DNA from 2 places in the Cellulomonas electrica genome. Region 2 is predicted to be linked to the other one. Evidence: predicted binding sites of a transcription regulator. Region 2 holds the regulator's gene; the other holds the start of a gene.
What was found. Region 2 encodes LexA, which represses DNA repair genes until DNA is damaged. Its sites were predicted from a motif close to TCGAACANNTGTTCGA; they were not measured.
Positions count from the first base shown of each region.

Region 1: the regulator LexA is predicted to act here: its motif matches at 2,847-2,862, upstream of imuA' (DnaE2-dependent mutagenesis accessory factor ImuA').

Region 1 is NZ_AP026442.1:1,601,984-1,607,622, reverse strand. Features, by position in the region: gene dnaE (DNA polymerase III subunit alpha) at 1-265, opposite strand, end outside; gene QMF98_RS07440 (DNA polymerase Y family protein) at 258-1,997, opposite strand; gene imuA' (DnaE2-dependent mutagenesis accessory factor ImuA') at 1,994-2,797, opposite strand; gene QMF98_RS07430 (YbhB/YbcL family Raf kinase inhibitor-like protein) at 2,987-3,529, shown strand; gene QMF98_RS07425 (YbaK/EbsC family protein) at 3,552-4,118, shown strand; gene QMF98_RS07420 (TrmH family RNA methyltransferase) at 4,188-5,027, opposite strand; gene QMF98_RS07415 (MFS transporter) at 5,040-5,639, opposite strand, start outside.
Region 2 is NZ_AP026442.1:2,238,758-2,244,396, reverse strand. Features, by position in the region: gene QMF98_RS10365 (ATP-dependent DNA helicase) at 1-476, shown strand, start outside; gene QMF98_RS10360 (L-lactate dehydrogenase) at 563-1,567, shown strand; gene lexA (transcriptional repressor LexA) at 1,637-2,383, opposite strand; gene QMF98_RS10350 (LysM peptidoglycan-binding domain-containing protein) at 2,671-3,114, shown strand; gene nrdR (transcriptional regulator NrdR) at 3,242-3,808, shown strand; gene QMF98_RS10340 (aldo/keto reductase) at 3,788-4,813, opposite strand; gene QMF98_RS10335 (DUF5302 domain-containing protein) at 4,969-5,157, shown strand; gene serA (phosphoglycerate dehydrogenase) at 5,288-5,639, opposite strand, start outside.

The DNA of each region.
Region 1 (5,639 bases), 640 kb from region 2:
CGGGGGTGGCACGGGTGCGCTCGCGCGGGTGGCGGCGACCGTCCGGTGCCGGCAGGTGCAGCTCGGCGCCGAACACGGTCGGCAGCCCGACGGCCCGGGCCGCCTGGGAGAACCGCACCACGCCGTACAGGCCGTCGTGGTCGGTGAGCGCCAGCGCGGTCAGCCCGAGCCGGGCCGCCTCGGCGGCCAGCTCCTCCGGCTGGCTGGCGCCGTCCAGGAAGCTGAACGCCGAGTGGGCGTGCAGCTCGGCGTACCGCTCAGTCATACGTCGCCTCGCACACCCAGCCGTCCCCCGCACCGGCGAGGAGCAGCGCCCGACCGTCGTCGAGCGTCACCTGCAGGTGGACGCGCACCTGCGCAGGACGGTCCGGGTGCTGCCACCATCGCTCGGTGAGCATCCACGGCCCCGCCCAGCCGACCACCGTCCCGGCGCCGTCGGTCGGCCAGTGCACCCGGGCGGGTGGCCCGCTCATCCGGGCCCGCTCGTCCACCCGCACCTCCAGACCGGCAGGGTCGGCGAGCCGCACGGGCACCGGCTCCGCCGGCACGCTGGCCGGAGCCGGCTCGGGCAACCTGCCCGGCCACGGCAGGTCCGCCGCCCGGTGTGGGACGGTGTGCTCGCCCCAGGGCTGCAGGTAGACCTGCTCCCGCACGTCCCGGCCGCCCTGCAGCACTCCCGTGAGCACCCCGCTGCCGCCCACCAGGGACTGCGCCCTGTCCAGCGCCCGGTGCGCGCGCAGGTCGCCGCCGGACGGACCACCCCACAGCCGCCCCTGCTCGGCGCCGGCGGCGGCGACGTCCAGCGCGGTGAGGGTCAGCCGGACCAGGCCCACGGGTCGGTCGTCGTCCGTCCCCGGCAGGTCCGGTGCCGGTTCGTCGTCGCGCCGCCGGTCCGACCACGACCGCCCGTGCACCTGGCGGCCGGGCTCCGCGAGGCCGTCGGGCACCGTGCCCGCCCGGCCGCGGTACCGGTCCCGGGCGTGGTCACGTGCCGTGGCGACCGCGGTGGCGGTCAGCCAGCCGTCCAGCTGCCAGCGCACCCGGTCGGTGATGCGCGCCGACGTCAGCCCGCCCCATCCGCCGAGATCGGTGCGCCAGGTCCGCACCAGGTCAACACCCTCGTCGGTACGTGCGGCGATCTGCAGCCGTCCGCAGCTGACGCCACGCCTGACCAGGTCCTCGTGCAGCTGCTCCGCCAGCCGTCGGCCGGCGAACGCCGCCGCGTCCACCCGGTGCAGCGGGGGGTCCAGCTCGGCGCTGACCTCGAGGTCCGGCTCGGGCCGGTGCCGCACCGGCGGTCGCTCGTCCGAGCCTCGTGCCAGCAGGTGCGCCCAGCTGCCGAGCCGGCCGAACCGCGCGTGCACCGCCGCCGCGGGCAGCGCCGCCAGCTCACCGAGCGTGCGCAGCCCCAACCGGTGCAGCAGGTCCACCAGCTCGCCGACCGCGGTCGCCTGCTCGTCGGTGACGGCGGCGTGCACCAGCTCACCCACCCCGTGCGCCGCGAGGAACACCGGCGAGGCACCGGGCTCCACCACGGCCCCGGTGCGGGCGGCGAGCACGGCGGCGAGCAGCCCGTCGGCGGTGCCGACGCCGCACTCGTACCCGGTGCCGGCCGCCACGGCGTCGACCAGCCGTGCCGCCAGCACGTCCTCCGAGCCGTGGTAGCGGCTGGCCCCACCGGCCGGCAGCAGCAGCAGTCCCGGTCGAGCCACCTCGACGCCGGCGACCACCGTCTGCGCCGCTGCGGCCACGGGCTCGAACAGCCGCACGTCACGCGCGTCGTCCGCGGGCAGCAGCACCAGCTCGGGGCAGCATCCCTGCGCCTGGCGGCGGCGCATGCCCCGCCGCACACCCTCCGCACGTGCCAGCGCGGACACGGCGGTCACCGCCCGCCCGTCGTGCACGGCGACGGGCACGTGCCCGGGCACCTGCGCGACCGCGGCAGCTGCCACCACCGGCCAGTCCGGCACCCACACGACCGTCGTCCGGGTGCTCATCCGACCAGCCTCAGGTCGGTCCGCTCCTCGGTGCCGGCACCCGCAGGAACCACGGCCGGGCTGCGCACCGGCACCGGCCCGTCCGGATCGGGCGCGCCCAGCGGCAGCACCACGTCCAGCGAGCGCGGCACCGCGGCCCCACCACGTCCGGAGCGCTGCACCCGCAGCCGGTGCGTGCGCAGACGACCCTCGCCGGCCCCGACACCCGTCCAGCCGAGCTCGCGCACGGAGAGCACGGTGCTCGCGCCCGGCCAGGCACAGGTGGGCAGCAGCACGGTGCCGCGCTCCCGGGCGCGAGCCGACAGCTGCCGGCGCTCGGTGTCGGTGAGCACCGCCGCCGCTCCTACGACCACCACGTCGATCCCGTCGAGCAGCGCCGCCACCACCGTCGCCGCCTGTGCTCCCGGGTCCGGCACCATCGCAAGACGCGCGAGGTCCACCCCCGCCTGCGCGGCAGCGAGCAGCCCCAGGTCCGGCCGTCCCACCGCAGCCGCCCACGCCCCGTGCCGGCAGGCGTGCGCCAGCATCGTCAGCACCAGGGAGGTCGACCCCGTCACCACCGTGGTGTCGCCGCGGCGCAGGCCGCCGGGGAGCACCGGCGCCAGCTCCGCAGGAACGTCCATCGGAGGCCGTTCGGTGGTGAGCAGCGAGGCCGTCGGCTGCACGGGACGGCCCTCGTCGTCGGCCGCGACCCCGCCACCGATGCCGAGCACGCTGCGCGCACCAGTGCGCAGCTCCGCCCTCGCCAGCGCGGCGCGGGCCCGAGCCGCCCGCTCCTCGCGATCCTGGGCGACTGGCATGTCAGAATTCCTCCTCCCGACCGCGTGCAGCGTGCAGCCGGTCATGCGTTCGAACGTGTGTTCGAACAGCACCAGTACACGCCGTCCCGACCTGGGTGTCAATCCGCCTGCTCAGCCCCTGTGGACACCCCCGACGCCCCGACGCCGCGCCACCGCGCGGACCGTCCACCGACCGGCCACCATGGGACCGTGGCACTCTCCCTGAACCGGCCCGTCGCGCCCGATCCCTACGCCCTCCTCCCGCAGGTCCCGGCGTTCACGCTGCGCTCGGACGACGTCACCGACGGCGCCCGACTGCCCGACGCCGCGACCAACACCCCTCGTGGCGACAACGTCTCGCCGCAGCTGAGCTGGTCCGGCTTCCCACCCGAGACCGCCGCCTTCGCCGTGAGCTGCTTCGACCCCGACGCCCCGGGCGTCGCCGGCTGGTGGCACTGGACCGTGCTCGGCGTGCCGGCCGACGTCACGTCTCTCGACCGCGGCGCGGGCCGTCCTGACGGCCACGGCCTCCCCTCCGGCGCGATCCAGCTGCGTGGTGACGACGGCGTCCCCGGGTACGTCGGCGCCGCCCCACCGCCCGGTGACCAGGTGCACCGCTACTACTTCGTCGTGCACGCGCTGGACACCGCCGACCTCGGCCTCGCGGCCGACACCCCACCCGGTGCCGCCAGCTGCGCGCTCGTGTTCCACACGATCGCCCGTGCCGTCCTGGTCGGCACCTACCAGCGCTGAACCGGGCGGCTACCCTCCCGCCATGGTCACCGTCTCGCTCACCTGGCTGCGCGCCCTGGACCGACCCGACCTGCTCGCGCCCTCGACGGCCGCGGCCCTCACGTCCTGGGCGTCGACGCGTCCCGAGGTCGCGGACGAGGTCCGGGTCGCCGAGATCGACCCCGACCTGGCGGACACCGCCGCCATGACCGAGGCGTACGGCCTGCCGCTCTCCGCGTCGGTGAACTGCGTGCTCGTGGCCGGACGGCGCGCGGGCGACGAGCGCATCGCGGCGGCAGCCGTGCGCGCCACCACCCGTGCCGACGTGAACAACGCCGTGAAGCGGCTGCTCGACGTGCGCAAGGCCTCGTTCCTCCCGATGGACCGGGCGGTGGCGGACTCCGGGATGGAGTACGGCGGCATCACACCCCTCGGCCTGCCGCCCGAGTACCGCGTGCTCGTCGACGCGTCCGTGCAGCAGGCGCACCCCGACAGCGGGGAGCCGGTGATCATCGGCAGCGGTCTGCGTCGCTCGAAGCTGTTGCTCCCGGGCGCGCTGCTGGCGTCCGCTCCCGGCGTCGAGGTGGTCGACGGGCTCGCCCTCGGCTGAGGCCCCACGGGCACCCCGGCACCTGCTCGCCCTAGCGGCCTGTGGGTCCGGACGGGCGGGCCGGGGCCGCTACGCCGGACGTCCGACGCGCGTCGCCCAGAACGCCACGGCCGCCGCGGCCGCGACGTTCAACGAGTCCACCCCGTCCGCCATCGGGATCCGCACCACGAGGTCGCACGCCGCGACGGTGCGCGCCTTGAGCCCGTCTCCCTCGGCACCGAGCACCATGGCGAGCCGGTCCGGTGGGTCCGCCACCAGCTCGTCGAGGCTGATCGCGGAGTCGTCCAGCGCCAGCGCCGCCGTGACGAAGCCGGCGGCCCGCAACGCGGCGACACCGTCCGGCCACGGGTCGACCCGCGTCCACGGCACCTGGAACACCGTCCCCATCGACACCCGCACCGACCGCCGGTACAGCGGGTCGGCGCACCGCGGGGTGACCAGCACCGCGTCGACCCCCAGCGCGGCGGCCGAGCGGAACGCCGCACCGACGTTGGTGTGGTCGACGATGTCCTCGAGCACCGCCACCCGGCGCGCACCCGCCACCACCTCGTCCACGGTGGGCAACGGCGGGCGGTGCATCGCGGCGAGCGCCCCCCGGTGCACGTGGAACCCGGTGATCGCCTCCAGCACGGGCTCGGCGGCGACGTACACCGGCACCGCGGCATCCGCAGCACCGGCGGCGCCCGCGAGCATCCGCTCGACCTCCGGCACCCACCGCGGCGCGGCCAGCACGGAGCGGGGTCGGTGCCCGGCGGCCAGCGCCCGGGCCAGCACCGTCGAGCTCTCCGCGATGTACAGGCCCTTGGCCGGCTCGTGCCGGGACCGCAGCGCGACGTCGGTCAAGGAGACGTAGTCGGCCAGCCGTGGATCGGCGGGGTCGTCGACGGTCAGCAGCTCCGGGTGCAGCACACCGTGATCCTGTCAGCCCTCGGCCCGGCGCAGCGCACGGCCGCCCAGCGCCGCGGCGGCCGCACCGGCGCAGGCCAGCAGCGGGACGATGACGAACGCCGTGTGCATGCCGAAGGCGTCGGCCAGCGCACCGAGCAGCAAGGGGGCGACGCCGATCGCGGCGCCCCCCGCGAGGGTGGCGTAGCCCTGCACCCGGTCGCCGTGGCCGGGTGAGGCGCCGAGCATCAACGCGATCGACAGCGGGTACTGCGCCCCGTACCCGAGTCCCGCCAGCACCAGTCCCGCCATCGCGACCGCGGTCGACGTCGTGCTCCACACCACGGCCCAGCCGGCGATCGCCACCAGGAAGGCACCGGTCAGCAGCACCGCAGGCCGCATCCGCAGCGACAGGGGACCGACGACGAACCTCGTCGCCGTCATGCCCGCGACCAGCCCGGCGGTGGCGGCCGTTGCGATGCCGGCACGGGCGCCGGTGCGGTCGATCAGCAGGGCGGTGGCCCAGTAGGTCGTCGCGTTCTCGATGGCGATGGCGGCCACCAGGGAGACGATGAAGAGCAGCGCGGCCGCCGCCGGGCGGTAGCGCACGTGCGGGACGGCGCTCGGCGGCAGCAC
Region 2 (5,639 bases):
CCGCCGAGGCGATGCGGCAGCGGCTCGACGTCCGGGTGCTGCTGCAGGGCGACGACCAGCTGCCCACGTTGGTCGCGCAGTTCTCGGCCGACGAGTCGACGTGCCTGTTCGGCACCCTGTCGCTGTGGCAGGGCGTCGACGTGCCGGGCGCCACCTGCCGGCTGGTGATCATCGACCGCATCCCGTTCCCGAGGCCGGACGACCCTCTCATGGCGGCTCGCACGGAAGCCGTCGCGGCGGCCGGGGGGAACGGGTTCATGGCGGTGTCCGCGACGCACGCCGGCCTCCTCTTGGCGCAGGGTGCCGGCCGGTTGATCCGGACCGTCGACGACCGGGGTGTGGTGGCGGTCCTGGACCCTCGTCTGGCGACCGCTCGGTACGGCACGTTCCTGACCAGGAGCATGCCGCCGTTCTGGACGACGACCCGGCGTGACGTCGCTCTCTCCGCGCTGCAACGGCTGGCGGCGGCCGACTAGCCTTCCGAGTACCGGGGTGATCCGGTCAGGGCGTGACCAACGTCCTGCTGCCGCCGCCAGGTCGCGGCGCACCGCGAGGAGGAGCCGTGAGCGAGAGCGACGACATCGACGAGGGTGGCCTGCACGGGACCGTCTTCTCTCCCCGCAGGGCCTCGAAGCTGGCGATCGTCGGTGCGGGCGCCGTGGGGTCGACCATGGCCTACGCCGCGCTGATGAGGGGTTCGGCGCGGACCGTGGCGCTGTTCGACATCAACCGCGCGAAGGTCGAGGCCGAGGCGCTGGACCTGTCGCACGGGATCCAGTTCATGTCGATGGCGGAGGTCGTCGGCTCGGACGACATCGGGGTCCTCGCCGACGCCGACGTGGTGATGTTCACGGCCGGCGCCAAGCAGAAGCCCGGCCAGAGCCGCCTCGACCTGGCCGGGGCGACCATCTCACTGGTGCAGAAGGTGCTGCCCAGCATCGTCCGCGTGGCGCCGAACGCCGTCTACGTGATGGTGACCAACCCTGTCGACGTGGTGACCTACGCGGCGCTGAAGATCTCCGGCCTGCCGCCGTCGCAGCTGTTCGGCTCCGGCACCGTGCTCGACTCCTCGCGCCTGCGCTTCCTCATCGCCCAGCACACCGGGGTTGCGGTGCAGAACGTGCACGCCTACGTCGCCGGGGAGCACGGGGACACGGAGATCCCGCTCTGGAGCTCGGCGAGCCTCGGCGCGGTGCCGCTGCTGGACTGGAACGGCTTCGGCGACCGTGGTCCGCTGACCGCCGGCGTCCGGGAGGCGATCGCCCGCGACGTGGTCGAGTCCGCCTACAAGATCATCGAGGGCAAGGGCGCGACGAACTACGCCATCGGGCTCGCCGGCTCGCGCATCATCGAGGCGATCCTCAAGGACGAGCACCGCATCCTGCCGGTCTCGTCCCTGCTCGAGGGCTACCACGGCATCAGCGACGTCTGCCTCTCCGTCCCGGCCGTGGTGGCGGCCGACGGCGTGGGCGAGCGGATGCCGGTGCCGATGTCCAGCGACGAGCTCGCGGGCATGCGACGGTCCGCCGACGCGGTGCGGTCGGTCGCGCGGCAGTTCGGGTTCTAGTCGACGCCTGCGGGCTCGCCGGTCCTGACCGGCGGGCCCGCAGGGCCGTCCTGGCGTGCGCCGATCGCGCTAGAGGCTGCGCAGCACGCTGACCACACGACCGAGCACCGTCGAGTCGTCGCCGGGGATCGGTGCGTACGCGGGATTCTGCGGCATCAGCCAGACGTGACCGTCCGTGCGCTTGAGCGTCTTGACCGTCGCCTCGCCGTCGATCATCGCCGCGACGATCTCGCCGTTCTCCGCCACCGGCTGGCGCCGTACCACCACCCAGTCGCCGTCGCAGATGGCGGCGTCGATCATCGAGTCGCCCCGGACCCGGAGCAGGAAGAGGTCGCCCTCGCCGACCACCTGGCGGGGGAGCGGGAAGACGTCCTCCACCACCTGGTCGGCGAGGATCGGGCCACCGGCCGCGATCCGTCCGACGACGGGCACGTATGCCGGCCCGGGGGTGCGGTCCAGCTCCGGCAGGTCGGGGTCGAGACCGGCCGCCCATTCCGCCGTCCCGATGCGCACCGCACGGGAGTCGTCGGGCTGGACCACCTCGATCGCGCGGGGCCGGTTCGGGTCCCGGCGCAGGTAGCCCTTGCGCTCGAGCACGGTCAGCTGGTGCTTGACCGACGACGGGCTGGTCAGGCCGACCGCCTCGCCGATCTCCCGCATGCTCGGCGGGTAGCCGCGGCCCTCGACGGACTGCTTGATCGTCGCCAGCACCAACCGCTGACGCGGTGTGAGCCCCTCGTCGTCGGGGGCGCCGTCCGGTAGTGCGTGCACCGAGGCGAGGGTCCCGTCCTCGTCCGTCCGCCTGCTGTCCGTCACCGCGCTGTCCTCCCTGTGGCCGGCGGCGTGCCGGACCGTCGCGCCCACCGACCCCGCCGTCCGCGTCCCGCCTGGTCCCAGCGCCGCGCGGGTCGTGTCAGTGGTCGGTGATGGTCTGTCGCCGTGCAGCGAGCGTATGGCCCGCGGCACCCGGACTCAAACACCTGTTCGAGCGTGTCTCGACGGATGTCGGTCGGGTCTGGTAGACATCGTACAGACGTTCGACGAACGGATGTTCGATCCGGTGGTGGCGCCGCGAGGTGCCACCCGCGACGGAGGTGGGCAGCATGAGCGCGATCCTGGTCACGGCACGTCCGGCGGTCGTTCCCGTCCGGGCTGGTGCGGCGGCGCCTCGCGGTGTCGCAGGGACGCGGGAGCGGCACCTCCGGCTGGTGCCGGATGCGACGGCGCCGGCGGACGAGCGGTCGGCTCAGGAGCGGCCGCTGCGGCTGACCCGGCGGGGGCGCGTCGTGGTGGCGGCGCTCTCGCTGCTGCTCGTGGCCGGCGTCGGCGTCCTGGGGAGCAGGGCAGCGGCTGACGGACCCGCCTCCGCTCCGGTGGTCGAGCGGCACGTCGTGACGCCGGGCGAGACGTTGTGGGGCATCGCCGCGTCGGTCGCGCGTCCCGGTCAGGACGTCCGGGACGTGGTGGTCGAGCTGCAGAAGCTGAACGGGATGGGCGACTCGGGCCTGGTGGCGGGCGAGGAGCTGGTGGTTCCCGCCGCCGGCTGACGGCCCTTCGTTCCTTGCGCGGCCCGCAGGCGTCGCTTAGCGTCGCCTGCGACCCCGACGAGTCGGAGGGGTCGTTCGACGGTGCCGCCGACCGCCCCCGGGTGGCGGCACAGGTGAGAGGACCCCTGTGCACTGCCCCTTCTGCCGGAACCCCGACTCGCGCGTCGTGGACTCGCGGACGTCTGACGACGGTGCATCGATCCGTCGTCGACGTCAGTGCCCGCAGTGCGGACGACGGTTCACCACGCTCGAGACCACGAGCCTCGCGGTGGTGAAGCGGTCCGGCGCCACCGAGCCCTTCAGCCGGGAGAAGGTCGTCAACGGCGTCCGCAAGGCCTGTCAGGGTCGGCCGGTCAGCGAGGACGACCTGGCCCTGCTGGCGCAGCGCGTCGAGGAGACGCTCCGCTCGTCCGGCCAGGCCGAGGTCGACGCCTACGAGATCGGGCTGGCGATCCTCGGTCCGCTGCGCGAGCTCGACGAGGTCGCGTACCTCCGGTTCGCCTCCGTGTACCAGGGCTTCGACTCCCTGGAGGACTTCGAGGCGGCGATCACCGTGCTGCGGGCCGCGCACGAGGACCACGACTCCGACGACGTGGCTCCCGACGCGACGGAGGAGCCGGCTGCGAGCCCGGCCGACGGTCGACCGTCGGTCCCGACGCCGCCGGGTCCGCCGTCAGAGGTCGCTCGAGCGTGAACCCCAGAGGTTGATGCCGGCATCGACGGCGTGAGGCTCGACCGCGACGAGCTCGTCCTCGGTCAGCGGCGCGGTCGCCGCACCGGCCAGGTTCTCGTCCAGCTGCTGCGGCGTACGCGCACCCACCAGCACGGTCGTCACCCGTGGGTCGCGCAGCACCCACGCCAGCGCGAGCTGCGGCAGCGTCCGTCCTGAAGCCCGTGCGATCTCGTCCAGCGCGCGCACGTGCCCCAGCGCCTCCTCGGTGAGCCACTCGGGGCGGAGGGGACCGCCCCGTGCAGCGCGGGAGCCCGCCGGTACACCGTGCAGGTAGCGGGTGCTGAGCATCCCCTGCGCGAGCGGCGAGAAGGCCACCATGCCCATCCCGGCGTCACCGACCACGTCCAGCAGCGACCGGCCGTCGCTCCCGGGCCGCTCCACCCACCGGTTCAGCATGGAGTAGGCCGACTGGTGGACCGTGAGCCGGATGCCGAGCTCGTCGGCGACGCGCAGCGCCTCCCGGGTCCGGTCCGCCGAGTACGAGGAGATGCCGACGGCCCGTGCCTTCCCGGCGCGGACCGCACCCGCGAGTGCACCGATCGTCTCCGCCAGCGGCGTCGCGGGGTCGTACCGGTGCGAGTAGAAGACGTCGACGTGGTCGGTCCGCAATGCCCGCAACGAACGGTCGAGGGACGCGCGGAGGTACTTCGCCGAGCCGTGCTCCCCGTACGGTCCTGGCCACGCGCGATAGCCCGCCTTGGTGGTGATCACCAGGTCGTCACGGTGCGCCGCGAGCTCCCGGTCGAGCAGCCGACCCACGGCCTCCTCGGCGGCGAAGGGCGGGGGTCCGTAGTTGTTCGCCAGGTCGAGGTGGAAGACGCCGCGGTCGACGGCGCGCAGCACGAGGGCCCGCTGGGCGTCGAAGGACGTGTCCTGGCCGAAGTTCTGCCACAGCCCGAGAGAGACGGACGGGAGGATCAGACCGGCCGCGCGTCGGGTCGGTACCGGCTCGGGGAAGGCGTGCACGTGGCCGACGCTACGGCAGAGCCGGCGCACCCGAGGTGGCCGGTAAGGGTCTCGCGGCTGTCCGGCTTGCCCGTCGTCACGCCGACGGGCCAGGCTGGCCCCAGGCCGCCCGGATGGGCGGCAGCGGGCGGTGCCCGCACTATGAGGGAGGGCCCATGGCGGACGAGGAGCACGCACCGACGGTGAGCGAGGACGCCAAGGCGAAGTTCCGGGAGGCTCTGGAGCGGAAGAAGTCGGCACAGCACCGGACGACCGACGGCTCGGCGGGCAGCGGTTCCGTCCGCGGGTCCGAGACGTCCGGACCCGTGCAGCGTCGGTTCCAGCGCAAGAGCGGCTCGGCCTGACACGGGGCTGATCGGGGTCTGTTCCGGGATCGACCCGGGCCGGACCGGTCCCGGACCCGGGCAGGGCTCCCAGGTGCACGACCACGGCCGTCGTCGCAGCAGTGCGACGACGGCCGTCGTCGTCCCGACCTCAGGAGAGCAGACGCAGGCGGACGGACTCGGGGCGGTCCCGCAGCGCCGTCACGGCCGCCTCGTCGACCAGGCTCCCGGCGTCCGTCACCACGTAGCCCAGCTCGCCGCGCGTGGCCAGCAGCTGGCCCTCGATGTTGACACCGTGCTCGGCCAGGGTCGCGTTCACCGCGGCGAGCACGCCGGGCACGTTGCGGTGCAGGTACGCCAGGCGGTGCACGTCCGGCGCCTGGTCCAGCGCGAGGTTGGGCACGTTGACCGACAGGGTCGTCGAGCCGGTGGTGAGGTAGTCGCGCACCTTGTGGGCGACGAACTGCCCGATCGCCTCCTGCGCCTCCTCGGTGGAGCCACCG